3 regions of the Tepidimicrobium xylanilyticum genome follow, and region 3 is predicted to be linked to each of the others. Evidence: riboswitches for the same ligand, from Rfam matches in the RefSeq annotation. Region 3 holds a riboswitch; each other region holds the start of a gene.

Region 1 (12,426 bases), on a different contig from region 3:
TTAAATTTAATTTTTCAAAATAACCAAAAATAAGAGCATTGTCATCTAAGTTATAACTACTTTTAGATAAAGTCACTCCATTGGGACCGTTTAAATTTAAATAAAACTTAGTTGGAATATCTGTGGATAGTTCAGCCAAAGGGTTATAGGGAATCCTATAAAAAATATAATTTTGGTAAAAGTTTAATAATAATAAAAACAATATTAAAACATAAAACAAATATTTTAATCTTTTCATATTTTTAAACCATCCCCATAATATTTACCTTTCTGAAATAACGCTTCATAACTTTTCTACTTTTAAATTTTCATCTACAGTATCTAGTTAAATATTAATTCTATGAGTTTAGTATAAATGGATTTGTCCTTGATAATAAATTCAAGAAAGCCCTTACTATATTATAGTATATTTTATAAATATTGGCAAATTCCTTTCATGAATGAACTAAAGCCCCTATAAATCCATTATAAAAAGACTGCTAAACATATCTATTTTGTAATGTTTAAGAAACCCCTAAATTTTTTTAATATTTTAAATTACACGTTTACATTTTAGTTAAAAAAATATCTATATATAGTGAGAAACAAACAGGTTAAATTTTCTTAAATAAAAATGAATAGGAGGCGTTAATATTATGAAGTTAAGAAAAGCTATCTTAAAGCTTAAAAACAGGTCAAAAATCTGATAGCCTTAATATTATACTAATTCATTATATTACACATATAATAAAAATTATTAACTATATATGACATAAAAACGATCAAAATTATTATTATTTGTTTTGCTAATCAGACAGTAAAGTATTAAAAAGTAAAAAAGCAAAGGAAAGATTTATTATGGGAAGAAGAATAGAATATATTGATACACTTACATTATCAAAAGATCAAATAAACAAAATTAAAAGAGCTCAATTTGAAATGAGAATGAAAGATTTTCAAAACCAAGATGAAGAAAAGCTTAGGCAAAAATTATCTGCATTTGCCTCTGTACTATCGTTAGCATTTATGCTAGGAACCCCCTTTACTTTAGCCGTTGCGGTAATTTCTACCATAACTTCAGAACCAAGTGACCGTGATATTATAATCACTGTTTGTAGACATGGAGAAGATTATCTAGAAAGACTGTGGAACATCATGGACGATAATCCAAATTAGAAATTATTAAAAGTAGAATTACCATTCCTTGAATTTATTGATGAAGGATTTAGGATTGTTTCAGGTGCTGGAAGAGTTGTAGCAGTAAAAGATAATGGTATTTGGATACCCATGTAATTCACATGATATTAGAAAAACTGTTGACTTAAAAGTCCTATAATGTTTGACGTTGGTTTAATCACCAACACCAAACATTTAGTGACATTAATTTTATTTTTTGAAAATAATCAGAAATAAAAGCATTGTCAGCTAAGTTATAACTACTTTTAGCTTAAACCAGTTTTATCACATCCCCGCTATCCTATTCCCTAGTGCTCTAAATAGCTCTTTTTTATCCATATTTGGTTTTGACTTATATATCTCTTCTAGGACAATTTTGGCCCCATAGTCCATCCCCTGGCAACCTGCCAGAAGCAATATATCCTCTTTCGATACTTTGGATAATCCGTGGGATATAGCATCTGGCAATTCATCATATAAGTGAACTTTAATATTTGCTTCATCCATTATCTCCTTGAAAACTTCTATCTCTTCATCTCTTACCCTATCCTTTTCTGCGACATGGGATCTGCTTAATGTGGCGATTATCTCTTTAATATTTAGCTTTGAAGCCCATCTGACTATAGCTTTAGCATTTTCTCTGTTTGTAATTACCCCCCTGCTGCCTCTGATAGCATATACTATGTGAAGATCATTATAATCCATCATGCTCAAGGTTTCCAATGTAACATTTATGTTTTCAGGATTTGCAAAATGGTCGTCTATTATTTTGAAACCTTCATCATATATGATTTGAAAGCGCCTTTCCACTCCCTTAAAGGAATTGATCCCCTCCTGAATTATGGGAACAGGTACACCAGATAATAGCCCAACGGATATGGCTACCATCGAATTGTAAACGGAATGGAAGCCTGGAACGAACAAATCTATATTAAATTCTTGAGGTTCATACCCCATATTGTCAACCTTAATTGGATTTTGAATATGGACTTTGAATTTAGGTCTACCTGTAGATAGGTCTAAATTGCTGCAGTATAAATCCCCCCTATTATCCTTTACTCCAATAGTTAAAACCCTCGCCTTCGTTTCATCTATTAAAGATTTGGAATAGGGACAATCTAAATTTAGTATGGCCCAAGCAGTTGACTTTGCATTTCTTATTAAGCTGGCTTTATACTCAAAATATTTTTCAAAGGAAGTATGTAAATCGATATGTTCTCTCCCTACATTATTTAAAGTTACTATATCGAAATCCACCTCACCTACCCTGTTGAGCTCCAAGGCAGAAGAGGAAACCTCCATTACCACATGGGAAACTCCCTTTCTATTCATCTGGGCAAAATGACGCTGAAGGTCTAAGGATTCAGGAGTTGTTAATATTGCCGGTTCTATAAAATCTCCATATTTCACCATAACGGTGCCTATTAGCCCAGTCTTTATTCCATAGCTTTCCAAAATGGAATTGACCATAAATGAAGTAGATGTCTTTCCATTGGTGGCTGTAATACCAATTACCGTCATCTTTTCCGAAGGACGACCATAATAGTTATGGCTCAAGGTAGCTAAAGCCTTACGGCTGTCTTTTACACGGAATTGTGGAATGTCTATCTCTTGATAATCTTCCACTATAACTGCTGCTGCACCATTTTCAATGGCCTGGTTAACATACTTATGTCCATCGACATTGCTTCCCTTTATACAGACAAACAAATCCCCTGGGCTTACCTTTCTTGAATTATAAGCAATGCCCCTTATATCCATATCCTTTTCATTCCAGAATTCAATTACATCTATAAACTGGAGTAATCCATATAGCCTCATCTTTAGTACTCCCTTCAATATAAGTAGTGTTACCTATTAAACTTAAACATTTTTCTAAATAAAGAACCAAATTTATTTCCAAGAAATGCAAAAGCAGGTTTAGGATCCTTCCAATCCCAGATAGCATATGCCTTTGGTTTATTAAAAGACCTTATTATGTCCATTAGTTTCAATTGTCCAGTTTTTAAGTAATCCCTTATAGCAAATAAATCTTCATAGGCATACCAAAATACTAAGTTTGTATCATACGTAATGGCATAAGGTTCTAAAGGCTTACCTGTTAATTCTCGATAAGCAATATAGGGCATATTAATTCCTGCCTTAAACAACAAACTATTAAGATTGGTAGTCCTAGTATTGATCTCTATTAAATAGTATTTCCCAGTAGTTGCATCTTTCTTAAACTCTATTTCTGCAAAACCTTTATAACCAATATCTTCTAAGAACTTGCCACCTATGTCATATAATTCGGGTACATATTTTTGTCCAGTATAAACAGAAGCCCCAAAATTAACGGGAAATTGTCTATATTTTTGGCATGTTATCCAGTGTGTTACCTTAGCATCTTGATTTAGATAGGCATCAAAGGTATACATATGGTCATCAAAGCCGGGTATAATCCTTTGAACTATTACCTCCAAATTTGCAGAAGTAGCCTTTTCAATAGCCTCTTCCAATTCCTTTATATTATACACTTTGAACAGTTTCCTCCTAAATTTGGATACAAAAGCAGGAGAATCAGTAGGCTTTACTAAGCATGGAAATTTTATAATCTCTTCTACCTTCTCTTTAAAATTTTCTTCATCTATATGAACTGTCTCTGGCACTAATACCCCATGTTTCTTAGCTAAGGAATGTAATTCTCCCTTATCCATAACCTTCGTATATAGACCTTTTTCTGTTTGTGTAACTAAATAATATTTAGATAGAATAGGCAAATACTTATCCATAAATTCTACATATCCATCTGCAGAAGGAAATAAAACCGGCTTATGCTCTTGCTTTTTGCCATATTCCACTAAAAAATCCAATAATCCTTCAGGGTCTTTCTTACAATTTGGTCCAACCAAAAACTCAGAACAATATTTAGAGTAAAATCCATAAGTACCCTTTTTTGAATAGTCTATAGCAACAGTAGGTATTCCATGAACACCTAGACAGCGCATAATACTCAATCCTATATAATAATTAGCTCCAAGAACAACAGCTTTAGTTTTCATTATTCCACCTCAATATTCTATCCACTTTTCTATTAATATAAACCATTACATTGTTTAAAATATTGTAGCATATAAATGGAATTATTTCCAAATAGTTAATTATTAAAAACATAAAATTTTTATGGAAAAAAGCTAAGGTATTGCCTTAGCTTTAAGTTCTATAATATGTCTTCTTTAACCTATTTAATATATCTAATATAGGTTTAAGAAGAACTAGGACTATAATAAAATTTGAAGTTCCATGGATTAAGTCAAACAATAAACCTCTAACCCAATAAGCCCATCCATAAGCTGCACCATAGAAAAAGGATTCTACTACGGAAAAGAAAATTCCAAAAGTGTAGCCAAATATGGCTCCTATGATTGCATAACCATATTCAGATTTTACCCTCCTTTTCAATAGTTCCGTTATTATAATAAGGATGGGCCAAATTATATAATAGACAAGGAGCCAAGTAGCAAACCCATATATGAATATTTCAGTAGTTGTAAAAACTACTGATATTAGCAATACCTTTTTATAACCGAACACAATGGTATATGCAATAAATAATAGGGTAACAATTTCTATATTGGGTATGAAACTTAAGACCAATTTCCCTGCTGTAATAGTTGCACTTAAAATTCCTATAAGAGCTATATCTCTAATCTTCATGGCATTAATAGTTTTTCAATTCAAAGGTATAAGTATCTCCATCGGTTAGAGGTATTTCTCCCGGCCCCGTTGTCGCATCCTTTCCGTTAATATAAATATGGAAGTATTCTTGATTGTTGGGGTCAGCTACATATCCTAACATTCCTGTTACCATGGTACCAAAATCGTATTTTTCAAATGTTACCCCTAGTTCTTCTTCCTTTTCCTCTAATAGTTCTAATAGAAAATTATGGTCTGTATTATATTCAAATGTTTTGTCTACATCTTCATTTTTATTAATAACATGTATTGTAACTAATTTTTGACCCTCTACCCCTTTAGGGCTTAAAAATGCCTTATACCCAGCAAATAATAGTACTGTAACTATTAAAACTAATATAATTGCTATTATTTTTTTATTCATAATATTCCTCCTCACTTTTATCTATAACTCTTAGATATAAAAGGCTTATTCTCCATTCTATCTAAAAAGTTTATATAACAACTTAAAACATATAGAAAATTTGCTAATAGATTAGTAAATGAAAACAATATCTTTGGCACCTTCTCCTGTTGTTGATCTATCTTATGAAGTAATCGAACTAATTCTTTAGTTTTATATCTTAACACATTTAAGTGGCAAGAAAGATAGGAACCAACAGGCAGTGTAAAGCCTTCAACGTGAATTTTATCTTTGTAAAAATAATATATTTCATATAACCTGTCCAAATCCTTTTGTTCAACGGCCAATTTACCTCTTAAAGAACCATTAACATGTAGGCTCATCTCTGCTAACCATTCTAGAATATTACATATGTCATCTGGATATGCTCTATCTCTAGCTATAGCTAAAGATAAGCCAAAATAACTACTAATACCATCAGATAATATTTCAAAATCACAAAATAGCCCTTCTTCATCCATAAATGGATAGCAAATTTCACCCAGCTTCTTTATAATTTACACCTCCCTTAGCAAACAAAAAACCTCCCAACTTCAAGCTGAAAGGTTTGCATACTGTATCCATAGATAAGTGTTCAATATACGAAACACCCTCATCTAATCATACAACACCTCCATCCCTCGTGAAGTTGTCGTTGTACTAATATAGGCAGGTCTTCCGGCTCGGCTTGTAATAGTAGTTTGCCTTCCCAGTTTCCCAGTGGCATTGTAAACTACTAAAATACCTTACGGCGGCGGGACCGCACAGGATTTTCACCTGTTTCCCTATTAATGCTTAAAGCAACCTATATTAGGATATTAAGTTTTCATCTAGATTTATAATACTATAATTTTAAATGCTTATCAATATTATTGATTATTCGAATCCAATAATCTTAAAGCTTCTTTTACAATCCTATCTACTGTAAATCCAAATTTCTCGAATAATTTATCCCCTGGTGCAGATGCTCCAAAATCATCTATAGATAAGATTTTCCCATCACTGCCTATATATTATCCGATGCTGCTTTTACGGCCAATCTTTTGGTTACTTCTTTAGGCAGTACCTTTTCCTTATAGTTCTTTCCTTATTCTTCAAATATCTCCCAAGAAGGCATGCTTACCACTTTAGTACCAATTCCCCTATCCTTCAATCTATTAGCAGCTTCATAGCTAATGCCTTCCATCAAGCAGTCGTCTCCTGCAAGTATATAGGTATGGTGGTCTATTATTTCATGGCTTGGCCTATTAAAATGAGCTGCTAAATGGGCTTCTGCCTATAAAACCCTTATGGTATTAATGGTTAATTTATCTATATTAATGCGATCCTCCCCTTTAGTTTAATCCAATCCCATATTATATATATAACCCAAAAATCCTGTTAATAATTGCACCATTCCTCTAATATTTAAAAAATATTAAAATACTATTTACACAAAACATATGTTCTGTTATAATAGGCTTGGAGGGATTTTAATGAAACACAGGATTATATTCCATATAGATGTTAATTCTGCCTACCTTTCTTGGGAAGCAACATATAGATTGCAACATGGAGAAGTCATAGATTTAAGGGATATCCCTTCCATAGTAGGAGGTGATGAATCAAAGAGGCATGGAATAGTACTGGCTAAATCCATTCCTACTAAAAAATACGGCATTTTAACTGGAGAAAGTCTCTACTCAGCAAGACAGAAGTGCCCAAATTTAACCATAGTTCCACCTAACTATGAAATGTATATGAAGGCCAGTAATTCCATGATAGACCTATTAAAAGAGTATTCCCCTTATATTCAAAGGTATTCTATTGATGAGGTATTTATGGATTATTCTTACAATAGAGAAACAAACTTTTTAGATACTGCCTATGAAATAAAGGAAAGAATAAAAAAGGAATTGGGCTTTACAGTAAATATAGGCATAGGCCCCAATAAATTATTGGCTAAGATGGCCTCAGATTTTGAAAAACCCGATAAGGTTCATACTCTTTTCCATTATGAGATAAGAGATAAGATGTGGCCTCTGCCGATAAGTAAACTGTTTATGATAGGCCCTAGGACTAAAAAGAAATTAAACAAAAGAGGTATTTTTACCATAGGAGAATTGGCTAAACTAGACAAAGATTATATATACGCGTGGTTAAAAAAACCAGGGATACTCATATGGGAATACGCCAATGGAATGGAAAACTCTCACGTAAGAAATGGATCCCTTCCCATTAAATCTATAGGCAACTCCACTACAACCGCCTATGATGTGGATAATAAAAGGGAAAGCCATATGTTTTTATTGGCTTTATCGGAAATGGTAGGTATGAGAATTAGAAATTTAGAACAATGCGGAAAGGTGATTTCTGTATCCTTAAAAAATAATCAGTTTTATTCATATTCCCATCAACGGAAATTAAACTTACCTACCGATTCTACTAATGTCATATATAAAACTGTTAAACAGTTATTCGATGAAATGTGGCAGGGAGAACCTATAAGGCGGTTTTCCATAAGTATTTCTGAATTGTATTCTAACGATTTTCAACAGCTATCCTTGTTAGAGGATTATAGTGAAAAAGATAAAATATTGGATAGAACCATAGATAAAATACGAAATAAATATGGATATAATTCCATAATTCGTTCTTGCTTTCTCCATTCTGGAATAAAGCCTATTATTGGTGGAGTAGTAACAGAAACAGATTATCCCATGATGTCAATTTTCTTATAGGGGTGGTTATGATGAAAGTATTGATGAAACCTATAGAGATGATCGCTTGGTTTAGTGTAAATAAAAATCCAATTCCATTAAGATATAGGATTGTGGATGCAAACAACGTTTACAGAGTCATAAAAGTTGATAAGGTTTTATTTGTTGAAGAAGAAAAACTAGCAGGCAATAGGATGATCCTATACAGGTGTGAAAGCATAATTAATAATGCTAAAAGGATATATGAACTAAAATATGAAGTGGATACTTTTAAATGGTTTCTTTTTAAAATTTAATTTAATAAGTTGTATAGCAGTTTAGTACAAAATTAGCTAGGATAAAAACCAAAAATATATTATCTAAAATAGCTAAAATAAAAGCATAAGTTAGCAAATATAATCAGAAGCCATTTTATACCTAAATTTATTCTCGAAATTATCATATAATTTGTGGGTCTTTAAAAATACTTATAACCTTTCAGCAAAAAAATACATAGAAAGTGGTACCCACTATAGAATCCCTGTAAACATTTGGACATGTCCTCTTTTAATAAAAATATTCGTAACTACAGTTCTTATATAAATTTATGTTGAGATCTCTTGCTTTTAAAGCAGATTATTTAAGACTTATAACAATTCCTAGCATCAATTCTACAAATAAAAAAATGGAAGAATATTCATAACCATATAGCTACAAGTCAAATTACACTATATATTTCAAAATTTAAACTTGTTGTTTCCTAGATATTTTATAAAAAGTTTTCTCGGCATGACGTACTAAATCAGATTTTTCATATGTATTACTAACTTTGGCCCAAGCAATGCAATTAAAATCCCTACATAGCTGAGGTCTTTCTTCATAAATTGTACATAAATACTTTTTTTCATCATTATTTTCAATTATCTCTAGCTTTGGACAGTTTCCCCATACAATCCGAATTGTATTTGGTGAATCCTGTATATATGGAATTCCTATACTTTTAATAAAATTTAAATATCTCTCATCACATTTTACGGGAATAAATATTTTACAACAGGCACCACAATGTACACATAAATCACTTTTTATATCTGCATATGTCAACATAGATTCCACCTCCCATTGTTTCAAGCATTTTTTTATGCAAATTTGTCTTTTACTCCTTTATAAACATCAGGATGTTCGCCTATATCCCACATGGCACTTATTATAGATTGTTTTATTTCTTTGCACCAAGGAAAAGGAGAATTTATTTTTCCTGTAATTTTATAAGTTACACCTCGACAAAAACCAGCACATATATAACGAAGTTCACATTTTTTACATGGAATAATATTATCAACATTAATGTCGTTTCTTACTTTTTTAAGAGTTTCTGAGTTAAACCATATCTGATCAAACATTTGATCGTATATATTTCCACATTTAAAATAACTTGCACCTATTGTATTTGTACATGGATATATATCACCATTAGCATCCATAAAAACACTAGACATTCCTGCTCCACAATAATTGCGTCTTGTTAAATCTCGCATAGGCAATATCATTGTATGAAATAGTGTACCAGCTAGATCTTTTTGATTGAATCTGCCTTCAGAGTACCATCTCGATAATATATTATATAAGTCATTAAAAGGCACATGACACAACTTATCATCCTCTTTACATCTTCCGATAGGAAACAAAGGTGATGTGAAACATTGGATACCATTGATTTTACAAAATTCAATAAATCCCTCCAGATAATCAAAATTTTCTTTGTGTACAGTCATGCTAGCAGTAACATTTAAATTATATTTTTTAAGTATATTTATTGCTCTAATTGCATAATCATAACTACCCTTTCCTCTAAATTTATCATGTTTTTCTTTATCTATGCCATCAAGTGATACTGTAATATTATCAATAGAATATTCCTTAAAGAAACGTGCTACTTCATCATCAATTAATATACCATTAGTATTTATTGTTATCTTTGGAAGTTCAATTTCTCGAGCATATTTAATTGACTTAAATAATAATTCTTTTCTTAAGAGCGGTTCTCCCCCTGTAAATTGAATATAGCAATTTTCTGAGGCATAATTTTTAACTCCGTCAAGATATTTTTTAATTCCACTAAAATCAATTTCATCTTGATAATTAATTATTTCCTTTCCAGCATCAGCGTAACAATATGTGCATCGCAAATTACAATTATTTGTTATATTAATTCCAGCAGTATCAATTATCCCTTTCCATTCTACACTATTACCATAATTTGCTTTTATAATTTTGTGTTCTAATAATCTATCATAAATTTTTTGCACTGCAGCCCTTGTCCTATCAGCATCTCCATTATATCTTATTACATATTCCTCTACTACCGATTCAATATCATCTTTTTTCTTAAACAATTCTAATAACCTTTTTGCATTTTCATTAACAACTAACCAATAAGGAATATCCGGATAGATAAATAAATATTTATTGCCTTTTTGATAATACACATATTCATTATTTAATATTGACATATAAACACCACCTTATATAGTAATATAATAAGGATAGTTAGTTTCAATGCAAGTTATTTGCATTAAAACAATCCTATCCTTATTATATTATTTACTCAAATGTTATTACTGTCTGTCCTGCCTTATACCACATGACACTTGCAGATGAAGTCGTTAAGTCAGGATTGAAATCATCACATCCTATAAAGTCAAATTCTTGGTCTAAATCTTCAAAATCTAATAGATCTAATCTTACAGAATTAATTCTTTCCACATCAATTCCCTCCTTTCATTAATTTTTAATTAATTTCAAAAAACCTTCACTAGTACTATCATTACATCTTTTTATATTACAACTAATAAATCCAGTATTTTATATATTAGATTATGTATAAACTCAAATTAGTACTTTAATATCAAGTTCCTATCCAAGTATTTTAAATAGCAATTATTTAATCTGGTACCATAAGTATAAGACCTTCAATAATATTTACTATTACTTAACTACCTGTTTCATAGCTAAACCTATGTATCAAAAAATTTCTCTAAGCATCAATTTGCAATAAGCTTCTCCAAGTACTTATTTATAATATCTCTTGATTTATCATTAGAAATCTTATATTTTTCACTAATTATTTTTATAACTTTTTCATAATCTTTAGTTTCATATAACAACCTTAATATCATATATCCAGATTTATTGATATTCAAATAAGTATCATGCGGCACAAATACACTACCGCCTGATTCTTCTTTTCTTATTCTCATAGACCTACCTTTAACATTAACTGAAAATGCATTTGATGATTCAAATTTCTTTACCTCCCTGGGAAACTCAATTCTTTTCTTGGTAACTACCGGAATTTCTAATGATATCTTGTCTTTCTTCTTTACAAATGGACATAAAGGATCTACCCCTAAAATATCACCTGAATAAAAATAAGCCCTAGCCCTACATCCACCTCCACAAAGAGAATGATATTTGCATTCAACACAGTCAGTTTTTAAATCTTCTAGTCTAATTGAACGTATCCAATTAAAAACTGGGCTATTATCCCAAATTTCTTTTATATTATTATTGAAAATATTACCCCCTATAAATTCTGAAATTCCAGTTAAAATACAGCAAAAATACATATTCCCTACAGAATCAATAGCACCAAGCATTCTTCCACCAGGACATGCTAAATTAGTCTGTTTATTATAATAATCATCGCTTAAATTATTAACAGCATAGGGAATTTTCTCAAGAATTTCCTCTTTTGAATAACCAGCTTCCAACAATGGTACAAAAAATTCAAATGGTTGAGTTAGTGCTAACGAAATAGGGACTGGCGATTTTACAACTAACCTCTCAATATAATCAATCATGAAATTTTGAAATTCTTCATAATTAAAACCTACATTATCTTCAATAGCCCTTCCAGTATTATAGAGAACCATTAATCTAACATGGGGAATTCCCATTTCTTTAGCTAATTCTAATACTTTAGGGAGATAAGAATATGTTTCTTTGCCTACTGCAAAATTCCATGCTACTTCTATACCATATTCAACCATCATTTTAGAGGTCTCAATAGCTTTATTAAATGCAGTTTTATTATTCCTTAAAAATGAATAAGTTTCTTCATCATAACCATCCATAGAAATATGAACATACTTTTTATTTCCCTTCAATTTGGATAGTTCATAGATCATTTTTTCATTCCACAGTATACCATTAGTTACTATACTTACATTGATATCTCTATATTTATCTATATGTTTAATAATGCTCAATAAATCATCTCTTAAAGTTGGTTCTCCGCCACCTAATTCAAATCTAAATACCCCCAATTTATATAATTGATTTATTAATGTGAATATTTCTTCTGTTGTCATTTCATTATCTTCATACCTAGGGAAGTTCCCATAACAATGCTTACATTTTAAGTTGCACTTACCAGTTAACTCAATTGGAACATATGTAGGTGAGCTATATTTC
Region 2 (12,426 bases), on a different contig from region 3:
ATATTCATGTTATACCCTTTACATACCATATGGATGGTGAAGATTACTCTGATGATTTTGGAAAATCGTTAGACTATAAGGAATTTTATAATAGAATAAGGAAAGGCAGTATGCCTACCACATCTCAAATAACTGCTTTTACTTTTGAAGAAAATTTCAGGAAATTTACCTCAGAAGGCTATTCTGTAATCTATATTGGATTTTCTTCCCAATTAAGTTCTACTTTTAACAATGCAATTTTGGCTAGAAATATGTTATTAGAAGAAAATCCTTCATTAGACATAACCCTTATAGATTCAAGGAGTGCATCTGTTGGACAAGGAGCAATAATATTTTACGTATCTCAAATGTTAAAGGAAGGAAAGTCCAAGGAGGAAATAATTCAATGGGTTGAGGAAAACAAACTAAAAGTTAACCATTGGTTTGTCGTGGATAGCCTAGAACATTTAAAGCGGGGTGGGCGAATTTCCTCTGCTAGCGCTGCTGTAGGGACTTTATTAGATATAAAACCTCTGCTTAATGTAGATGATTATGGTAAATTAAATGTTATTAAAAAGATTAGAGGAAGGAAAAAGTCCATCAAAACTCTATTAGATGTACTTAAATTAAACATAGTCAATCCAGAAGAGCAGGTAATATTTATCAATCATGGGGATTGTTTAGACGAGGCTGAATATCTAAAGGAACTGCTTTTAAAGGAAGTAAGGGTAAAAGATGTAATGATAAATTATGTAGGGCCAATAATAGGTACCCATACTGGACCTGGTATGTTGTGTATGGTTTTTCTTGGACAAGATAGGGGAAGAATATAGATAACTCGAAAGGATGATACGATGAGATACATCGATTTAAGAAGTGATACGGTAACTCACCCAACAGAAGAAATGAGAAAAGCTATGTATGAAGCTGAAGTTGGAGACGATGTTTATGGCGATGATCCAACGGTTAATAGGTTGGAAGAATTAGCAGCACAAATGGTAGGTAAAGAGGCAGCATTATTTGTTCCTTCTGGAACCATGGGGAACCAAATAGCCATTATGGTTCATACTAAGTTGGGAGATGAGATAATAGTAGGAGCTAATAGCCATATCGTTCAACATGAGGTGGGTGCTGCAGCAAGGTTATCGGGTGTCAGTTACTCTGTTGTGGACAACCCAGACGATAAAATATATAAAGAAGATGTGATAAAAAGGATTAGAGATGAGGATATCCATAATCCAACAACGGGATTACTATGTTTAGAAAATGCTTTAGGAAATGGAACTGTAGTAACCTTAGAAGAGATGGAGGAATTATATCGGGTAGCTAAAGAATATGGTATCCCAGTCCATTTAGACGGGGCTAGGCTTTTTAACGCTGCCACCTATTTGAGAGTGGAAGCAAAGGAAATTGCCCAATATGCAGATTCCGTAACCTTTTGTATATCTAAAGGGCTATGTTCTCCTGTAGGATCATTGCTTTGTGGTTCTAAGGAGTTTATAAAAAAGGCTGGAAAGATGAGAAAACTATTAGGCGGTGGCATGAGACAAGCGGGAGTTCTTGCTGCCTGTGGAATAATTTCTCTGGAAAAGATGGTTAATAGGCTTGAAGAAGACCATCAGAATGCAAAGTATTTAGCCCAAAATTTAAATGAAATAGAAGGGTTTTCAGTGGATTTGGATAAAGTCCAGATCAATATGGTATTCTGTGAGATAAGCATAAAGGATTTCAATTCTAAGGAATTTGTTGAATACCTATTAGAAAAAGGTATAAAGGTTAACGATGGTGGAAGCATATTTAGATTTGTGACAAATAAGGATGTAAATAAAAAAGACATCGACTTTGTAATAGATTGCATTAGAGAATATATATATATATAAAATAAATTAGACGATCCAAAAAAAGGGTCGTCTTTTTTATTGAAAGTGTAGGTTGGTAATATTTTAAAAAGTATGAATAATATAAATAAGGTAGGGTAATATTTTAGTAAGATTGATAATCTTCAAACTGTAGATTAGATAGATATTTTGAAAGGGGAATTTGTATGGATAAAGTAAAATTAGCTGTTATATATTATAGTTCCACCGGAACTAACTACCAATTAGCAAAATGGGCAGAGGAAGCTGCAAAGGAAGCAGGTGCGGAGGTAAGGGTGTTAAAGGTACCAGAACTAGCTTCGCAAGCAGCCATTGACTCAAATGCAGCCTGGAAGGCTCATGTTGAAGCCACAAAAGATGTCCCAATAGCCACACCTGATGATTTAGTTTGGGCAGACGCTATTATATTTAGCACTCCAACCCGTTATGGTAATGTGTCATCTCAGATGAAACAGTTCTTAGATACTACAGGAGGAGTGTGGGCGCAAGGTAAGCTGGTAAATAAGGTTGTATCTGCCATGTCTTCTGCAGGAAATCCTCATGGCGGGCAGGAGGCTACCATCCAAAGCCTTTATGTTTCCATGATGCATTGGGGAGCCATAATCGTTCCACCGGGATATACTGATAAATCCGTTTATGTGGCAGGAGGAAATCCTTATGGAACTAGTGTAACAGTCGATGGAGAAGGAAAGATGATAGAGAATGTAGAAGCTGCAGTAAAGCATCAGGCAAAGAGAACAGTGATGGTGGCAGAATGGATTAAAAGGGGAAGTAGGTAAAACAACATATTACAATGGGATAAAGGATTACATCCTTGGCTATAAGGTTTTTCCTTATAGCCAAGACCTTTGAATTGTATTTTTAGAAAGAAGGGGGGAATGAGGTGAAAGGGATTACAAAGATCTTTTTAGTCCTACTATTAATTACATCATTAGCCTTAACCTTAACAGCTTGCGGTTCTTCCGATACATCTAATGGGGATGTGACTTACAAGGATGGAACCTATATTGGGCAAGGCGAAAAAAGGGAATTTGGCTATGAGGAAGCTGAAGTGACCATAGAAGGTGGTCAAATAACCAATATTGTACTTAAAAGGATGACACCAGAAGGGGAAGAAGTGGACTATGATGAGTGGATTGGCGAAGATGGTAGACCCAATTTAAAACAATTTAGGGTGGATATGGCGGAAGAAATGATAGAAAAACAAAGCTATGATGTAGACGCTATAGCCACAGCTACAGAAACTTCCAATGGATGGAAAGATGCAGTTAAAAATGCATTAGAGCAAGCTAAGTAATTTAGTCAAGAGAGCAGGTAATCTGCTCTCTTTTAACAGTCTTTTACTCAGTGATGGCTGAAAGCTTCCCGGCTCAAATCACAATAAGTAAGATAATATTAATGGATTAAAACTCTTTTTTCCTTTTTGTTCTATTAACGGGGAATGAAAAATAATATAAAATAAAAGCAATAGAATTATTTTAGGGGGAAAAATGGCTGGGAAACCAAGAATTCATGTAATAAAGTTAAATAGAAAAATATTACTATTAATAGGTTTTTTACTTATTATCATAATTGGCATAGCCATCTTTAGAAACCAGAGGGTAACTAGGATATTTAGTTATAAGCTAAACCAGACTATTGTATTAGATCCAGGGCATGGAGGAATAGATGGAGGTACCGGAAATCCTAAGGATATCTTAGAAAAGGATATTAATTTGGATATAGGGATAAAATTGAAGAAAGAATTAATAGTGGAAGGGTTTAATGTAGTAATGACTAGGGAAAGAGATGAATCCTTGGAACACTTAAGTAGTATCAATTCATCAAGATATAGAAGGGATTTAGATGCTAGACGAAATATCATAAATTCCAATGAACCCTTAATTTACATAAGCATTCATGTAAATTCCAGCAAAAGCTCATCGGCTAGAGGAGCAAAAATATACCATTTTCCAGGGTCGGAAGATGGGAAGGAGTTGGCAGAAAAAATTGCCCATTCCATAGACCTTTACCTTTATGACCAATATTTAAAGGATGATACAATAAGAGCTGAAGTTTTATCGGAGGATTTTTTCATATTAAGGGAAACTGAATATACGGGAGTATTATTAGAAGTAGGGTTTATTACAAATCTAGAGGAAAACAGATTATTAAAAGATGATGAATACAAAAGGAAAATGGCTTATGCTATAAAAAAAGGGATACTTGAGTATTTGAATTGAGCCAGGCGATAGTAGATAAACTATTACCTGGCTCAGTTGACAATTAGGAGTAACGTGGATCGATATCATACCCCTATATATATAATAATGTAGATAGAAAAAAAGAGGAGGATAGGGATGAAGATTACTATTGACCCAAAGGCCAGAGAATTTATAGAAAGGAACTGTAAGGATAAGGCAATTACCATTAAGCTAATTGTGGCTGCTAAAGGTTGATTAACATGTATAGAACCATCTGTTGAGATGGTAATACCTAAAGATGAATCTCTCTACCATAGATATGATATAGATGGGATTAGAGTATATTGTTCACCAGAGGTTAGGAAGAAAAATGACGAAATAAGGCTTAAATTGATGAGGTTTTTTTGGATTAAATACCTATATGTAGATTGAAAGAAAATGGGGCCTAGTATATTATAATATTCATAGTAATAAATATTGGAGGTTTAATATGAATGATAAAATTTGGGTTATTCTCCTGTTAGTGCTATTGATCCCATTAAAAGTTTACAGCGATTATATGGAACCAACGGAAATACATATGGAAAGAGCTATTGTTTTAGAAGTAGAGGAAGGGGAGAATATTGAAGAAATAGAAGGTTTACTAGGCCAAGTCCAATATGTAAAGCTTCAAATACTTAGTGGGAAGTTCAAAGGCCAAATATTTGAGGTGGAAAACAACCTATCCAACAATATGGCCTATGATATTGTGGTAAAAGAAGGGGATAGGGTAATAGTAGGCATTGAAGAATATGAAGAGGATTTTGTAGAAGTTTACATAACGGATTATGCTCGACAAAGCTATGTTTTCTATCTTTTAGCCTTGTTCATACTGTTAATCCTGGCCATTGGGAGAGGAAAAGGGTTGAAAGCTATATTGACTTTGGGCATTACCATATTTATAATTGTAAAGATATTGTTGCCCTTGATGTTGAAAGGAATAAATCCAATTCCTATTTCCGTTTTAGCTGCCATAGTCATTACCATAATTACCATTTTATTTATTGCAGGAATTAATACTAAGAGCATTTCTGCCATAATAGGTACTTGTAGTGGTGTGATTATTGCTGGAATTATAGCCTACTTTGTTGGCAGCCAGGTTAGGTTAACGGGCCTTAGCAGTGAAGAAGCTACCATGCTCATGTTCATCCCCCAAAGGGTGGATTTCGATTTTCGAGGCCTATTGTTTTCAGGAATCATATTAGGAGCTCTAGGTGCCATAATGGATGTAGGGATGTCTATAGCCTCATCTATAGAGGAAATACACAATGCCAATAAAAGCTTTACAAGGAAGGAATTATTTAATTCAGGCATGAATGTAGGAAGGGATATAATGGGGACTATGACCAATACATTGATATTAGCCTATACTGGCAGCTCCATACCTTTATTGCTCCTATTCATGGCCTATGAAACCTCTATGATTAAAGTCATAAATTTGGACATTATTGCAACGGAAATAGTAAGGTCCCTATCGGGCAGCATTGGATTGGTTCTAACCATTCCATTAACTGCTTTGGTTTCCACCTTCTTAATAAAAAGGGAAAATTCCAAGAAAGAAGGTTTCTAAAAAATTTACATGACTCCAATAGCCAATTGACAAATATGTTAAGCTAATACAATAAAAATATTGTTGACAGAATATATAATGAAATATAGACTATAATTAGATGGTAAAAATTGAATATAAGGTTTAGGTTCTTTTTAAGTAAAGATTAAAAGGGAATCAGGTGAAAATCCTGAACGGACCGGCCACTGTAATTGGTGAGTGACCCTTCAAACTGCCACTGAGACTTATCTTGGGAAGGCGAAGGTAAACTATGAACCATAAGTCAGGAGACCTGCCTAAACTGCAATGTAACATATACCTTCCTGGGTTTAAGGTAATGTGTATTTTTGTGTTGTTTTTATATGAACGGGCCTATAAATGCCTTAACCTATGGTGGTTAAGGCATTTTTTAATACAGCAACAATGCCGAGTATGGATTAGGAACGGAGGGGAGTTAAATGAAGAAGAGAAACGTTTTCCTGTTACTATTGTTATCTATAATAATTATTTTGGGGAACATACAGATTTTTAGGGGAATAAAAGATTATTTTTCTGAAGATGTGGTCTTTGGACAAACTAATAAGCTAGAGATTGAATATTGGATGGATACCAGTGCAGAGGAAATTAGTGAAAGCCAGAGTTCTGAGTCCATGTTAGCCAAGTTAAGAAATGAAAAAGTAGAATTCCATGATTCATCCAAAATCCATGAGGAAGAAAGGGAAAATATCAATTCGAATGCCACAGATTCCAAAGAAAGGAGATCACCTTGGGAAAAGTTATTGGAATCTAAGGAAAAGAGAAAAAAGAATGAAGCATCTATCCAAGACCTAGTCCTTGAAAAGGCCAAGGAAGATAAAATAAAGGAAGATAAAATAAATGAAGAAAAAAATAAAAAAGAAGAAGAAACAATAAATAAGTTTCAGGAGGAAATAAGGAAGCTTAGTCAAAATACAAAGAAGGGTCCTGAAGAAAATAATAAGGACCAAGAAGAGAACAAAAATGTAGAAGAAAAAGCAACAGAAGAACAGAAAAAAGCCACAAAAAAAGCTAAAAAAGAGAAGGAGAAAAAAGAAAGAGAACAAAAAGAAAAGCGTAAAAAGGAAAATATAGTAACCATGCAAATTCGCTGTGATACAGCTGTAGCTAAAGGTATGGCTGATAATCCAGAGTGGCAGGGTATAGTACCTAAAAGTGGGATAATATTAGCTAATACAGAATTTAGAATTAAAGAAGGGGATACGGTATTAGATGTATTACTCATGGCTAAAGAACAGTATAAGTTTCACGTAAGTTATAGAGGCGAAGGGGGATCCGCCTATGTAGAAGGAATTAATAATTTATATGAGTTTGATGGTGGTCGTTGGAGTGGCTGGATGTACTGTGTAAATGGCTGGTATCCAAACTATGGAGCAGGAGCATATGTGCTTAAAGGTGGAGATGTAATCGAATGGAACTATACCTGTAATCTAGGCAAAGATTTAGGACAAGAATGGATAGGTGATTAATAGTAAAGGATGGGATTTGATTGGAAGGATACATAAAATTAAAAAAAGTCCGGAAAGAGTTTATCTTAGGAAAAAACATAATTAAGGCTGTAAATGGAATAGATCTGTCCATAAAAAAGGGAGAAATGCTTAGGATAGCTGGACGTTCTGGCTCGGGCAAGTCAACACTTTTAAATTTAATGGCTGGATTGGAAAAGGTTACATCTGGTGAAATAATAATTGCTGGTGGTCATATTGAAAAAATGAATGAAAGAGAACGAATCAGATTCAGGAGGGAAAATATAGGCTTTATATTTCAATCTTACAATTTATTACCTCAATATACAGCATTAGAAAATGTAGCCCTTCCCTTGATATTAAGGGGGGTAGCTCCTAAAGAAAGGGAAAAAATGGCCAAAGAAATTATGGAACAAGTAGGGATATACTCCCATGCAAATCATAAACCAAATGAAATGTCTGGAGGGCAGCAGCAACGTGTAGGTATAGCTAGAGCCTTGGTTACAAACCCACCAATAGTTTTTGCAGATGAACCTACAGGAAATTTAGATACAAAGACAAGTGAACAAGTAATGGAATTATTAGAAAAACTTTTCAAGGAAAAGGGGACAACCTTTGTATTAGTATCTCATGATGAGGACACAAGGGATTATATAGAAAAGACCATATATTTGGAGGATGGAAAAATCATAAATTCAAAACTGAATAAGGAGGAAAATCATTGAATCTAAAAAGAAAAGGTTTTATAGGCATATTAGTGCTTATATTATTAATTTCATTTATATTTGCATATAAGCCATCTGCTAATTATGCAGCAGATGATACTACCACTACTCCTAAGCAAAACAAACCGGGACAGGATAAAATCGAAGTAAGCGATAAAAAAGCCATTGTAATAGCAGATACAGGTACTAAGGCAGTAGTTGGTAAACCAGGAGATAAGGTGCGAATAGAATTGCCCTTAGCAGTTAATAGGGAATATGTACCCAGCTTAAATTACGTACTTAGAAATATTACCATAGAGCCAATCATTCCTACTGAAAGATCTGAAATAGAAAATTGGCCTTTTGAAATTGATAATGCCAGCTATATTAAAAGAATAAAAGATATGACTTACAACAGCCGAGCAGACGTATTTTATGATTTTACTATATCTCAAAGGGCCCAAAAAGGGGTTTATCCAGTTCCATTTTTGATAAATGCTACAATTTGGAGAAAAGATGATATAAATGGGACTCAAATAAAGGAAGATGTAGAATTTGAATTGTTTGCCTATGTAAATGTAACAGAAAATGGTAGCGAATCTAAGGTTACAAATGAAATGGGGGCACTAAGTGTTGCTACAGTAGAAAAGGATGGTTCTTTGATTCCGGCACCTCAAGGGAATGCAGGAGAAAGGATAAAGTTCAAAATACCAATAATAAACAATGGAGGTACATTAACTGATATAAATATTCATCCCGTAATATCCACTTCATTAGACGAATGGCCTTTCATAGTAGAAGTAGTCAATTATGGAAGAAAGATACCTCGAATGAATCCCAGGGATGTAATTACGCTAGAATATGAATTTACGATATCCCCAGAGGTTACCTCAGGAGCTAAACCCATAAACTTTAGAGCTACATATATGGAAAATGGGAAGATGGAAGAAAGTTTGTTTTCTGCCTATATAAATGTAATTAAGGGTAAAGAAGAACCTAAAGAACCAGTAGAGCTTCCAGATTCTGTACCAAAACTTATGGTTGTATCCTATACCACAAATCCAGAAACCATATATGCTGGCAAACCCTTCGAACTAACGCTGAAGCTGCAAAATACTTCAAAGAATAAGAGTATAAAAAATGCAAGTATTGCTTTAACATTGGCTGAAGAAGAATTAATGCCAGATATAGGCAAAAGTGATAGTGCCTATATTGACTATTTGGGGCCAGAAAAAACCGCAACTAGAACCTTTTATTTAAAAGCACTCCCAACAGCTGTCAACCCAACTTCCATAATAGTAGTTAATATGGAGTATGAAACTCCTAAAGTAACTAAAGGAACCTATTCTCAAGCAATAGTATTGGAAATAAAACAAGAAGTAAAGGTATCCTTAGGTGAGCCTGCAATCTATGGGGCAGAACACGCTAAGGGAGAACCAATTGCAGTAACCATACCCATAATGAATAAAGGCAAGGGAAAAATATTTAATTTACAGGTGGATGTAGAAGGGGAAGGTCTAGCAATGGTAGAGGAATACTATGGGGGAGATTTGCTGCCAGCAGCTAAAACTGATGTAGACTTTCAAATAATAGGGACCAGCCCGGGCGAAATACAAGGAAGTTTTATTATAAAATATGAAGATATAGATGGAGCAGAATACATGGAAGAGTTACCCTTTCAATTGGTAATAAAAGAGGAGGATTATTTAGGCAGTCAAATTGTTGAAGAACAAATCCAAACCAAAAGCAAGAAAAATAAAGACCTTATTGTGGGAGGAACTCTAGGGGCATTAGCTTTAATTGGAGGAGCCTATTATATGATAAAAAAGGGTAGGTTTAAACTATGATGAGGACTAGGGACTTTTTCCGCATGGGTTTTATAAATCTGTGGAGAAGAAAGGTAAGGACAATTTTAACGGCTTTAGCCATGACGGTAGGAGTAGCATCTATAGTGGTACTTGTTTCAATAGGTTTAGGTTATGATCAGACCTATAGGGAAACCATAGAAGAAATGGGAAGTTTAACTAAAATAGATGTAATGCCACCAAGGGACAAAAAGGGAAAAGTGCCATTATTAAACGAGAAAGCAGTAATGTCTTTTAAAAAATTAGATGGAGTAGAGGCGGTAACACCAGTTTTGCAGGTATTTCCATATTTAAAAAATGGGAAATACATAACCCTTATTAAACTTTACGGTATAGATATGAAAACTGCTCCTAGTTTTCAATTGATTCCATTAGAAGGGGAACTGCCTTTAAAAGGTACTAGAATAAGACCTGAAATAATGCTAACCGACGATGTCCAAGACTCCTTTGTGGACCCGGAAACCTGGGAAAAGATAGAAATTGCCTCCATTAAAAAGCCCCTAGATCCAATGAAATCTAATATTAGGATGTCCTTTAATTATGAATCCTTAATGGGTGAGTACCAAGCAGGGGAAGATGGCAGGGCACTTCCTATGGGGAAAAATTACAGAGTTCAAGTTACAGGAATATGCAGCAATCAGAACCGCAATTATGATACTTCTGGATTCATGGAATATGAGATTTTGGAGGAAATAATGAAAGATAATGAAGAATATATGCCTTCAGTACCAAAAGAAGATGAGGAAGACAATGAATTATCAAAACTTCAAACCTATCAGATGGTATGGGTAAAAGCTGAGGACACAGACTCTGCACAAGATGTAATAGCTGCAATTAAAGCAGCAGGATTTGAAACCTACTCCTTAAACGATATGTTAGAGTCAGTTAGAAGACAATCCAAGCAAATTCAGGGAGTGCTTGCAGCCATAGGAGGAGTATCCCTTTTGGTAGCAGGAATAGGTACTGCCAATACTATGATGATGTCAATTAATGAAAGAACGAAGGAAATAGGCATATTGAAAGTTTTGGGCAGTGAATTAACGGATATAGTAAAGATGTTTTTAGTAGAAGCAGTGATAATTGGAATAATAGGGGGAATTATAGGCCTGGCACTAAGTTTTGGTCTGCAAAGGCTGTTGCCTGTACTTTTAAAAGAAATGGAAGTAAGGTCTATAATTCCACCATGGTTAGCCGTAGGTGGAGTCCTTTTTGCAGGTTTAGTAGCTGTAATATCTGCATTAGGTCCTGCAATTAACGCCATGAGAGTAAGTCCACAGACAGCCATAAGGACAGAATAGCAGGGGCTGAAGTGCAGTTTATCATAAATACTGTGCTTGGGGGTGAAAAAATGAAATAGGATATATCTTATGGGAATAGGGTCCTTAAAAGAAAAATTTATTAAAGGGGGAATTAGAATATGTTTAAAAGCAAGAAAAGAATATTTAGCTTGTTGTTAGCATTGGTATTAGTATTGGGATTGAGTGTGTCTGCATTTGCAGAGATGGAAATACTGCCGGATGACGGAGTTTTGGAGGTAAAAGCAATAGATGGTTCAAATGAATATTCAGTGGAAATGAAATTTGTAGAGGTAAATGGTGTGACCAGATATACTGGGTATATTGAGTTTCCTAGTAATAGTGTAGATTTAAGTGATGTACAAATAGAAGCTGAGTTTGACGATTTAGAATATAGTCTAGAAGTAAATGGAGTCCCATATACTTCAAACATGAGTGTAAACTTTAGTGATGGATATGTGGATTTTGTTCTGAAATCAGGTAGTACAATTTTTAGAACCTATCAAATAAATGCAGGTATTAAGGGGACAAACACACCGATAATAGTTGCCATTGACTTAAAAAATGCAAATGATTGGATAGATGGAAGGTATAAAAGCAAAAATAAAGAAGGTTATGTAGTTCCACTAGCAGAAGACTATCCTTTAGCAAAAGATAGGGTACAGAATGCAGTAGATGGTTTGGAAAATGGACAGTTGAGTGTAATAGTATTGGCAGATATAGGGGAGTCAGCAATGGATGTATTTAAAAGAGCAATAGGTGCTAGATATCTGAACCTTAATGCAATAGGTGCAGACAGTGGATATGTAAGTGAAATTGGAAGAAATGGTCATGAAACTCTACCAGCTTTACTATTCCAGGAGACACACCCAGAGGATTTTCCACCTGAAGAGTGGTGGAATGACAGAACAGGCTGGATTTATAAGATGAACGATGAGGTCCCCAATATGGGAGCAAGCCAATATATAATAACAGCAAGTGATGAAACTATGATATGGGGGTATACCTTTGACTGGGGTATAGACCTAGGTGGACCTGAATGGTAGTAAAAAATTAAAGATAATATATGGGGCAATATTGTCCCATATATTATCCAGATAAAATATAGGAAGATAAGGGAGATTCATATGAAAAAAAGCCTAAAACTAAGAAGAATATTAAGCTTTCTTTTAGCAATTACGATTTTACTTTCAACTGGAAGTTTTGCTTTTGCTCATGATAGGAAATTTGAGTGGAAGGCTTATGTTTTTCAGAGGATATTCTCTAAGGAACATTTTTATCCAGGCACGATTATGCCCAAGAATATTTTAAATGATACTTTAGTGGGAAAATATATCAAATATACTACCTTTGTTCCTCTAAATGTTAAAGAGGCTACTATTACAAAAGCAGAAACAAGGGCCTGGAATATAATGGAGGACAGATTTAGTAAC
Region 3 (8,574 bases):
TTCTATTTATGTTAAGTTTTTTTATCAGCCTTTGTAATGGGGTAGTAAAAATATCCATAAAAGGAATAGTTAAAGCAATTTTATCTCATGAGGATAGTATCAATCGACAAGTTATATGGAATGTCAGGCTTCCAAGGACTATAGTGGCAGGCCTTGTAGGCATATGTCTTTCATTATCTGGAGCTATACTTCAAGGAGTTATGAGGAATCCTTTAGCAGGTCCAAATATTATAGGAGTGTCTGCGGGGGGAGGTTTGGCAGTATTAATTTTGCTTATCTTATTTCCTGATTTCTATTATCTAGTGCCTATGGGAGCATTTGTTGGTTCATTGTTGGCTACCCTATTCATATACATATTAGCTTGGAAAGATGGAGTATTACCAACCAGATTAATTTTAGCAGGGGTAGCTGTATCGTCTTTGTTAAATGCTGGTATAAATGCATTAATGACATTTTATCCTGACAGAGTAGCAGGTGTAATATCTTTTATGGTAGGCGGTTTATCATCTACCACTTGGGTTCAGGTAAAGATGATACTTCCTTATACATTAGTAGGAGTTTTATTAGTATTACTATTGCCAACAAAATTAAACATATTAATGTTAGGAGATGAAATAGCTACAGGTCTTGGATTGAATGTTGAAAGAACCAGATTTATATTCATAATACTATCATCGTTATTAGCAGGAGCAGCTATTTCTGCTGTTGGTTTATTGGGTTTTGTTGGACTTATAGTTCCTCATATTGCTAGATTGTTCATAGGTTCGGATTATAGAATATTATTTCCAGGATCTATTTTTTTAGGAGGAACAATAGTTATGTTATGTGATACTGTGGCTAGAGTATTGTTAGCACCAATGGAAATTCCAGTAGGAATAATAATGTCAGCTTTAGGGGCACCTTTCTTTTTATTTCTATTAAGAAGGAAAGAGAGGGTATAAGTGGATTAGTAAGTAAAAATTAATGGTACAATATTAACGGTACAATATAGTGGAGTTTATAGCATTATGTTTTTCCTATGGGTAGGAGAACTTGTTTAAAACAAGTTCTCCTTCATCTATATTTTAATTTATCTTTTTGCAAACAGGTATTCTTTAGGGATATCGTTAATTTCCAATCCTATCATAGCTTCCCCTAGGTTTTTTGAAACTTCAGCTAATATTTTTGGATTATTATAATTTTGGACAGCTTTAACAATGGCTTTTGCTCTTTTTTCTGGATTTTGAGATTTAAAAATACCTGAACCGACGAAAATACCATCACAACCTAATTGCATCATTAAGGCAGCATCTGCTGGAGTAGCGATTCCACCTGCTGCAAAATTTAACACTGGTAATTTACCATTTTCAGCAACATATACCACCAGGTCATAAGGAGCACCTATTTTTTTAGCAAAGCTCATAAGCTCTTCTCTAGGCATATTTTCTAACTGTCTTATTTGTGACATCATTGTTCTCATATGTTTTACTGCTTCAACTATATTTCCAGTACCAGCTTCTCCTTTTGTTCTTATCATTGATGCACCTTCACCTATGCGTCTTAGTGCTTCTCCTAAATTTCTTGCCCCACAAACAAAAGGTGTATTGAAAGCTTTTTTATTTATGTGGTAATTATTGTCTGCTGGTGTTAAGACTTCACTTTCGTCTATGTAATCCACACCTAAAGATTCGAGAATTTGTGCTTCAACAAAATGACCAATTCTGACTTTTGCCATTACTGGAATGGATACAGCTTCTAATATATCTTCTATTAACTTAGGGTCTGACATTCTAGCAACTCCGCCATCTTTTCTAATATCTGAAGGAACTCTTTCTAATGCCATAACAGCAACTGCACCGCTACTTTCAGCAATTTTAGCTTGCTCGACATTCACAACATCCATTATAACACCACCTGCAAGCTTTTCATTTATTGATTTTAGTTTAACCATAAAGCATCCCCCTTTTCATAAATACAGTTTTTGGTGTATCTATATAATATCAAAAGTGTATATATAATGTCAACGTATCAATATAGTGTATGCATACAATATATTGAAGCATAAACATGAAAATAATTTATTGACAATACAACTAAATTATTATATTATTTGTGTTGAAGCGAGAATGGGCAAAAATCTCCATAATAAACTTAAAAAGCATTAAAGAAATTTACCCGAAAAACGACAAAGAAAAATACCTTAATATGGGTGAAGTAATAAAATAAAAAACGAAAACTAAATATTACAAACGCTAGGTTCTATTAGATTAAAAGGGAAACTGGTGAAAATCCAGTACAGCCCCCGCTACTGTAATTGGGACGAAATCAACATATGCCACTGAGATTATCTCGGGAAGGCGTTGATAGTAGGATGACCAAAAGTCAGGAGACCTGCCTAGTCGTTTTTAAGTAACCTTCGGTGGGAAGGGAAAACTTATACTTTTAAATATGGTTATGTTTTATGTTTTGTATTTTATGTTTTTGATTATGATCATATTTAAATTATACTATCAAATAGTCCCTAACCAAGAAGGTTAGGGACTATTTATTTTTAGCCTATCAAAATTATAAGTTTTCTTATTTTTTAACATTACTTTTTTAATAAATTTGGGAGGTAATTTGACCTAAAAACAAAAAAGAGAGGTGAGTTTTATGAAAAACAGTACAAAGTTGTTCCTATCTATTCTACTACTTATGTTTTTAAGTCCAGGTATTGGGCAAGCTATGCATATTATGGAAGGTTTTCTCCCTGTTAAATGGTCAGTTATTTGGATGATTGCATCTTTGCCGTTTATTGTTATAGGTTTTAAAAAGATACACCGAATATTTAAGGGGGATGCAAATCAAAAAGTACTTATAGGATTAGCAGGAGGTTTTGTATTTGTACTATCTGCATTAAAGATACCTTCCGTAACAGGGAGTTGTTCTCATCCAACAGGAGTAGGTTTAGGGGCCATATTGTTTGGACCTACCACAATGACGGTAGTAGGATTGATAGTTTTATTGTTTCAATCATTATTATTGGCTCATGGAGGGCTAACGACTTTAGGTGCTAATACTTTTTCCATGGCAATAGTTGGTCCTATAATATCTTATAGTGTTTTTAAACTATTAAAAAACAAAAATGGGAATACGACTTTTCCCGTATTTCTAGCAGCATTTTTAGGAGACTTAATGACTTATGTGGTAACTGCAATCCAACTATCTTTAGCATTTCCTGATTCCATAACAGGCTTTGTTGGATCTTTAGGAAAGTTTTTATCTGTATTTGCTGTTACTCAAATTCCTCTAGCAATAGTAGAAGGAATAATAACTGCTATAGTCTATAATTTATTAGCTGAATATGGTAAGGAAGGGGAGATTCATATTGAAACTATTGAATAAAACAAATCTTTTACTTATACTATTAGCTATTGTTATGGTTATAACTCCTTTGTTTATAAAAAAAGATGCAGAATTTGAAGGAGCCGATGGTCAAGCAGAAGGAGTTATAACAGAGATAAATCCAGATTATGAACCTTGGTTTGATGCCATATGGGAACCACCAAGCAGTGAAATAGAGAGTTTGTTGTTTTCCTTACAGGTGGCCATTGGTGCGGGAGCTATTGGATATATATTTGGAATGATGAAGGAGAAACGAAAAATTGCTGTTAATAGATAAGTATGCATATACTAATAGATTGGCAAACTTTAACCCTATGACAAAGTTTATCTTTGTCATAGGGACCTTGTTGATTGCCACAATTTTAGACAATTTATATATTAATTTATTTTTATTTATGCTTATGGTCTTTTTAACCATATTTGCTGCTAAAATTCCATGGAATAAATATTGCAAGTTAATGGTCATACCTACTATTTTTTTAATAATTAGCATTGTAACTTTATTATTGAGCTTTTCTGAGGAAAATAGGTTTATTTGGAGTATTAAAATATGGGGCAAATACCTAGGGACCAATTACGAATCTTTAAAGGGATCTATAAAAGTTGGAATAAGGGTTTTAGCTGCAATTAGTTCCACACTTTTTTTAGGACTTACAACTCCATTAAACGACATAATAAGGGTGCTTAAAAAGCTTAAAATCCCAAATACCTTAATAGAACTAGTGCTGCTGATTTATAGGTTTATATTTACTCTTTTAGAAGAATCCAAAGATATAATAATGGCTCAAGAGATGAAGTTTGGCTATATCAATATGAAAAATAGCTATAAATCTATAGCTTTACTCATAAAATGTTTATTTATTAGACTATTAATTCGATATAAGGATATGGTAATTTCTTTAGATACCAAATTATACACTGGAGAATTTAAAATAGGTGATTAGATGATAAAGATAGAATCATTGGAATATCAATATGAGGATGGAACAGAGGCTTTAAAAAATATTAATTTGGATTTAGAAAAAGGAAATACTATTGGGGTTGTTGGAGCCAATGGTTCTGGCAAATCTACTCTTTTTTTAAGTATTATAGGTATATTAAAACCCACTAAAGGACAGATAAAATACAAGGATAAAACTATAAAATACAATAAGAAATTTTTGAGACAGTATAGAAAAAAGGTAAATATGGTTTTTCAAGATCCAGATAAGCAGTTATTTTTCTCCAAGGTATATGATGATGTGGCTTTTCCCTTGAGGAATTTAGGTTTGAGTGAAGAAAAAGTTGTAAAAAAAGTTGAGAAGGCTTTAAAGATGGTAAATGCCTATGATTTAAAAGATAAGCCTACACATTTTTTAAGTTATGGCGAGAAAAAGAGAATTTCTATAGCTGGGATCTTAGCAATGGATTTGGATTTAATATTGTTAGATGAGCCTACAAATGGATTAGATCCTTACATGACTAAAGAGGTAAAAAGGATAATAGAAGAACTTAGTCAAGAAAAGAAAATAGTATTATCTAGCCATGATATGGATTTAATCTATGAAGTTTGTGATTATGTTTATATTTTGGGAAAGGGAGAAATATTGGGTGAAGGATCACCAGAAGATGTATTTCTAAGGGATGATTTATTGAAAAAAGCATGTTTGGAAAGACCTTGGCTAGTGAAAGCCCATCAAGAATTAGGCCTACCATTATGTAAAAATGAAAAACAATTATTTCAATGGAAAGGAAAGGATTATGAAAAAGGGGATTATAGTAGCTAGTTTTGGTACAACTTACGAGGAGACTAGAAAACTATGTATTGAAAGCATAGAAAATAGAGTTAGGGAAAAATATAAGGATTTTTTAGTATTGAGAGCTTTTACATCTCAGATGGTAATTAACAAACTTAAAAAAAGGGATAATTATAATGTGAACAACATAAGAGAAGCCTTAGAAGAGATGAAAAACGATGGAATAGAGGAAATATACATTCAGTCTCTTCATATATTATCAGGTTATGAATATGAAAAAATACTAAGACAGACAGAAGAGTTTATAAAGGATAATAGAGATTGTTCAGTCAAAATAGGTAAACCTCTTCTTTATGATGATGAAGATTATGAAAAGATAGTTAAAATATTAAATTTACCAGATGTAAAGGCTGATGAATGGATTATACTTATGGGGCATGGTACAAGCCATGAAACAGATATATCATATGATAAATTAGAAAAGATTTTTAGAGAAAAGGGTTATGAAAAAGTATCTATAGCTACTGTAGAAGGTAGGATTACTATTGAAGATTTAATACCTAAGCTGAAAAACGAAGGAGTTAAAAAGGTGTTTTTAAGACCCTTTATGTTAGTAGCAGGAGATCATGTAATTAACGATATGGTATCAGAAGAAGAGGATTCGTGGAAAAGCATATTAGAAAAGGAAGGGTTTAATGTAGAAGGAATACTTGAAGGATTAGGTCAATTGAGAGAAATACAAGATATTTACTTGCAGCATATAGAAAAGATAATGGATTGACAGGAGGGGAAAATGAGGAGGAAGGTATTGGTTTCATTGTTATTGATTTTAGTTTTATTTTTATTTACTGCTTGTTTTAATAAACAAGATTTGGAAACTAACGTAGGATCAAAGGAAGTAAATGGTGGACAGGCAGAAGAGGAAGAAATAAAATATGGCATAGAAATTAATGAGGATTCCGTCACATTTGAAGATGGAAGAGGAGAAGTGGTGACTATCTCTAAATATCCGAAAAGGGTAGTAGTATTGTTTAATTCTTATCTTGAAGTTTGGTGCAAATCTGGAGGTGCTGTTGTTGGGAGACTGGAGGAAGCGGCAGAAAAAGTAGTAGAAGAAGCCAGAGATGTTGAAACAGTAGGTAGGCAGGGAGCGATAAGTGTGGAGAAAGTATTATCTTTAGAACCGGATTTGGTAATTTTAAATTCCAATCAAAAACACCAAATGGACTTAGTACCTATTTTTGAACAAAATGGTATTGATATTATAGCATTAAATTATTTCACAAAGGATGATTATTTTAAAATGGCAAGGATATTTACAGCCATAAATGGAAGGGATGACTTATATGAAGAATACGCAGTTAAAGTTAGGAAGGATATAGAAGAAATAATAGAAAGGGCACCAAAGGACAGGAATTATAAAATTTTATTGATGATGGCTACTGCAAAGCGTATTACCGCAAGGAGTTCTGATACTACAGTAGGAGAGATGTTAAAAGATTTACATACTACTAATATATCCGATTCAGTAGCTACAGGACCTGAAGCAATAGCCTTTAGTATGGAAAAAGTGTTAGAAGAAGATCCAGATTTTATATTTGTACAAACTAGTGGTTTTGATAAAGAAAAGATATTAGAAAGACTTAAAAAAGATGTGGAAGATAACCCAGCCTGGAGTTCATTAAAAGCAGTAAAGGAGGATAGATATATATTCTTGCCAAAAGATTTATATATGTATAAACCAAATCATAGATATGCAGAAGCTTATAAAGGATTAGCAGAAATACTTTATCCTGATATTTTTAAGTAGAGAGGTTTTATGGGAAGAAGGTGAATACATGGTCATAAGGGCAGAAAATCTTTATGTAAACTATGGAGAAAAAGAAATATTAAAGGATATATGCTTAAAGGTAGAAAAAGGCCAAGTAGTAAGCATAATAGGACCTAATGGTTCAGGAAAATCTACTTTAATAAAGGTTTTGTCTAGGTGTATAAAACCTGCAAAGGGTAATGTTTATCTTGAAGATGAAAATATATTAAGATTGCCAACTAAGTTAGTAGCAAAAAGGATGGCTATCCTTCCCCAATTTAAAAACACTCCTAACGATATTACTGTAAGGGAACTAGTTTCTTATGGTAGATACCCCCGCTTAAAATTTGGACAAAGGTTGGGAAAAAAAGATTATGAAATAATAGATTGGGCTATTGAAAAAACTGGAATAGTAAAATTGAAAGATAGACATTTAGCCACTTTATCTGGTGGAGAGCAACAAAGGGCATGGTTAGCCATGTCCCTAGCTCAGCAACCAGAAATATTGTTATTAGATGAACCTACTACGTTTTTGGATATATCCTATCAACTAGAAATATTACAATTGGTTAAGGAACTGAATGAAACTTTGGGTTTAACGGTTTTAATGGTGTTGCATGATTTAAATCAAGCATTTAGGTTTTCAGACAGTATATTGGTATTAAAGGATGGACAAATATGGGAGTATAATAATCCCAATTTAGTTTTAAATGAAAGATTGCTAAAAGAGGTGTTTAACGTGAAAGGTCACATATATCGAGATGAAATAAACCGTTGTCCCTATTTTATACCCTATAAGGCAAATTAAAAGATGTATGTATTGAATGGTTGTGTGGAAGTATTGCTTCTTATATGGATGATAAAGTATTAATGGGGATTGGTCCATAGTTTAAGTTAAAGGGGTGTAATAATGAAAATATTATATGCTATAGGTACAGGTCCAGGTGATAAGGAATTACTGACCATAAAAGCAGTAAAAAGGATTAGAGAAGCTGATATAATCTTTGCTCCGCATAATAAGGGAAAAAATATGGCTTTAGATACTGTTAAGGAATATGTGCAAGATAAAAAGGTCATATTACTGAATTTTCCAATGGGGAAGGTTACAAAGCAAGATTATACTGATGTAGCTGACACAATCCATGATTTAATTCCAGAAGGCAAATGTGGAGTCTATTTAACCATAGGAGATCCTATGATATATAGCACCTTTATATATCTCATGAACGAATTAGAGAAAAGGGAAATTCAAATAGATATTATCTCGGGAATACCATCATTTATTGCAGCAGCTGCTCAAACGAAAATTCCTTTGGTAATTAAAGGGGATAAATTTTTATTGATGGATGAATTTTGTGAGGAATTATTGGATGATACAGATACATTATGTATATTAAAGACATTAAGGGATAAAGAAGCAATATTAGAGTCATTGGATGGAAAGGGCTTTAATTATACGTATGTAAAAAGGGTAAGCCTAGAAGATGAACATGTACTTACTGACAAAGAAGAAATAATAAATGATAAAGATTATATGTCCCTTATCCTAGGAAGGAAGAAAGACAATGATTAGATTTATTGAGATCAGCCAAATGTGTATCCATTTTCGGTAATTACTAAAAAGGCCAATATACTCAAATATACTGAAAGCCTAGCATCAAAGGA

The links. Region 3 has a riboswitch for cobalamin ahead of BLV68_RS03580 (energy-coupling factor ABC transporter permease). Riboswitches for the same ligand answer to the same signal wherever they lie in the genome.
Region 1: linked by a shared signal. The riboswitch ahead of BLV68_RS05040 (ATP:cob(I)alamin adenosyltransferase) and the one ahead of BLV68_RS03580 (energy-coupling factor ABC transporter permease) in region 3 are both predicted to bind cobalamin.
Region 2: linked by a shared signal. The riboswitch ahead of BLV68_RS15730 (DUF4430 domain-containing protein) and the one ahead of BLV68_RS03580 (energy-coupling factor ABC transporter permease) in region 3 are both predicted to bind cobalamin.

The regions. Positions count from the first base shown of each region.
Region 1 is NZ_FNNG01000003.1:161,764-174,189, forward strand. Features, by position in the region: gene BLV68_RS05010 (hypothetical protein) at 1-238, opposite strand, end outside; gene BLV68_RS05015 (hypothetical protein) at 838-1,155, shown strand; gene BLV68_RS05020 (Mur ligase family protein) at 1,441-2,976, opposite strand; gene BLV68_RS05025 (carboxylate--amine ligase) at 3,006-4,196, opposite strand; gene BLV68_RS05030 (hypothetical protein) at 4,348-4,851, opposite strand; gene BLV68_RS05035 (DUF4430 domain-containing protein) at 4,856-5,254, opposite strand; gene BLV68_RS05040 (ATP:cob(I)alamin adenosyltransferase) at 5,272-5,754, opposite strand; cobalamin riboswitch at 5,924-6,096, opposite strand; gene BLV68_RS16255 (transketolase-like TK C-terminal-containing protein) at 6,142-6,282, opposite strand; gene BLV68_RS16260 (transketolase-like TK C-terminal-containing protein) at 6,360-6,461, opposite strand; gene BLV68_RS05050 (Y-family DNA polymerase) at 6,748-7,992, shown strand; gene BLV68_RS05055 (hypothetical protein) at 8,004-8,267, shown strand; gene BLV68_RS05060 (YkgJ family cysteine cluster protein) at 8,695-9,057, opposite strand; gene BLV68_RS05065 (radical SAM/SPASM domain-containing protein) at 9,090-10,463, opposite strand; gene BLV68_RS15405 (hypothetical protein) at 10,555-10,716, opposite strand; gene BLV68_RS05070 (radical SAM/SPASM domain-containing protein) at 10,995-12,426, opposite strand, start outside; gene BLV68_RS05075 (radical SAM/SPASM domain-containing protein) at 12,425-12,426, opposite strand, start outside.
Region 2 is NZ_FNNG01000004.1:156,784-169,209, reverse strand. Features, by position in the region: gene BLV68_RS06430 (DegV family protein) at 1-812, shown strand, start outside; gene ltaE (low-specificity L-threonine aldolase) at 834-1,859, shown strand; gene wrbA (NAD(P)H:quinone oxidoreductase) at 2,024-2,635, shown strand; gene BLV68_RS06415 (FMN-binding protein) at 2,740-3,153, shown strand; gene BLV68_RS06410 (N-acetylmuramoyl-L-alanine amidase family protein) at 3,347-4,078, shown strand; gene BLV68_RS16270 (CC/Se motif family (seleno)protein) at 4,304-4,471, shown strand; gene BLV68_RS06405 (YibE/F family protein) at 4,530-5,648, shown strand; cobalamin riboswitch at 5,757-5,941, shown strand; gene BLV68_RS15730 (DUF4430 domain-containing protein) at 6,086-7,132, shown strand; gene BLV68_RS06390 (ABC transporter ATP-binding protein) at 7,153-7,854, shown strand; gene BLV68_RS06385 (COG1361 family protein) at 7,851-9,680, shown strand; gene BLV68_RS06380 (ABC transporter permease) at 9,677-10,996, shown strand; gene BLV68_RS06375 (DUF4430 domain-containing protein) at 11,116-12,039, shown strand; gene BLV68_RS06370 (DUF5018 domain-containing protein) at 12,121-12,426, shown strand, end outside.
Region 3 is NZ_FNNG01000002.1:274,253-282,826, reverse strand. Features, by position in the region: gene BLV68_RS03590 (FecCD family ABC transporter permease) at 1-941, shown strand, start outside; gene pdxS (pyridoxal 5'-phosphate synthase lyase subunit PdxS) at 1,070-1,930, opposite strand; cobalamin riboswitch at 2,217-2,392, shown strand; gene BLV68_RS03580 (energy-coupling factor ABC transporter permease) at 2,632-3,363, shown strand; gene BLV68_RS03575 (energy-coupling factor ABC transporter substrate-binding protein) at 3,347-3,640, shown strand; gene cbiQ (cobalt ECF transporter T component CbiQ) at 3,624-4,307, shown strand; gene BLV68_RS03565 (energy-coupling factor ABC transporter ATP-binding protein) at 4,308-5,129, shown strand; gene BLV68_RS03560 (sirohydrochlorin cobaltochelatase) at 5,104-5,880, shown strand; gene BLV68_RS03555 (ABC transporter substrate-binding protein) at 5,893-6,909, shown strand; gene BLV68_RS03550 (ABC transporter ATP-binding protein) at 6,938-7,717, shown strand; gene cobI (precorrin-2 C(20)-methyltransferase) at 7,820-8,482, shown strand.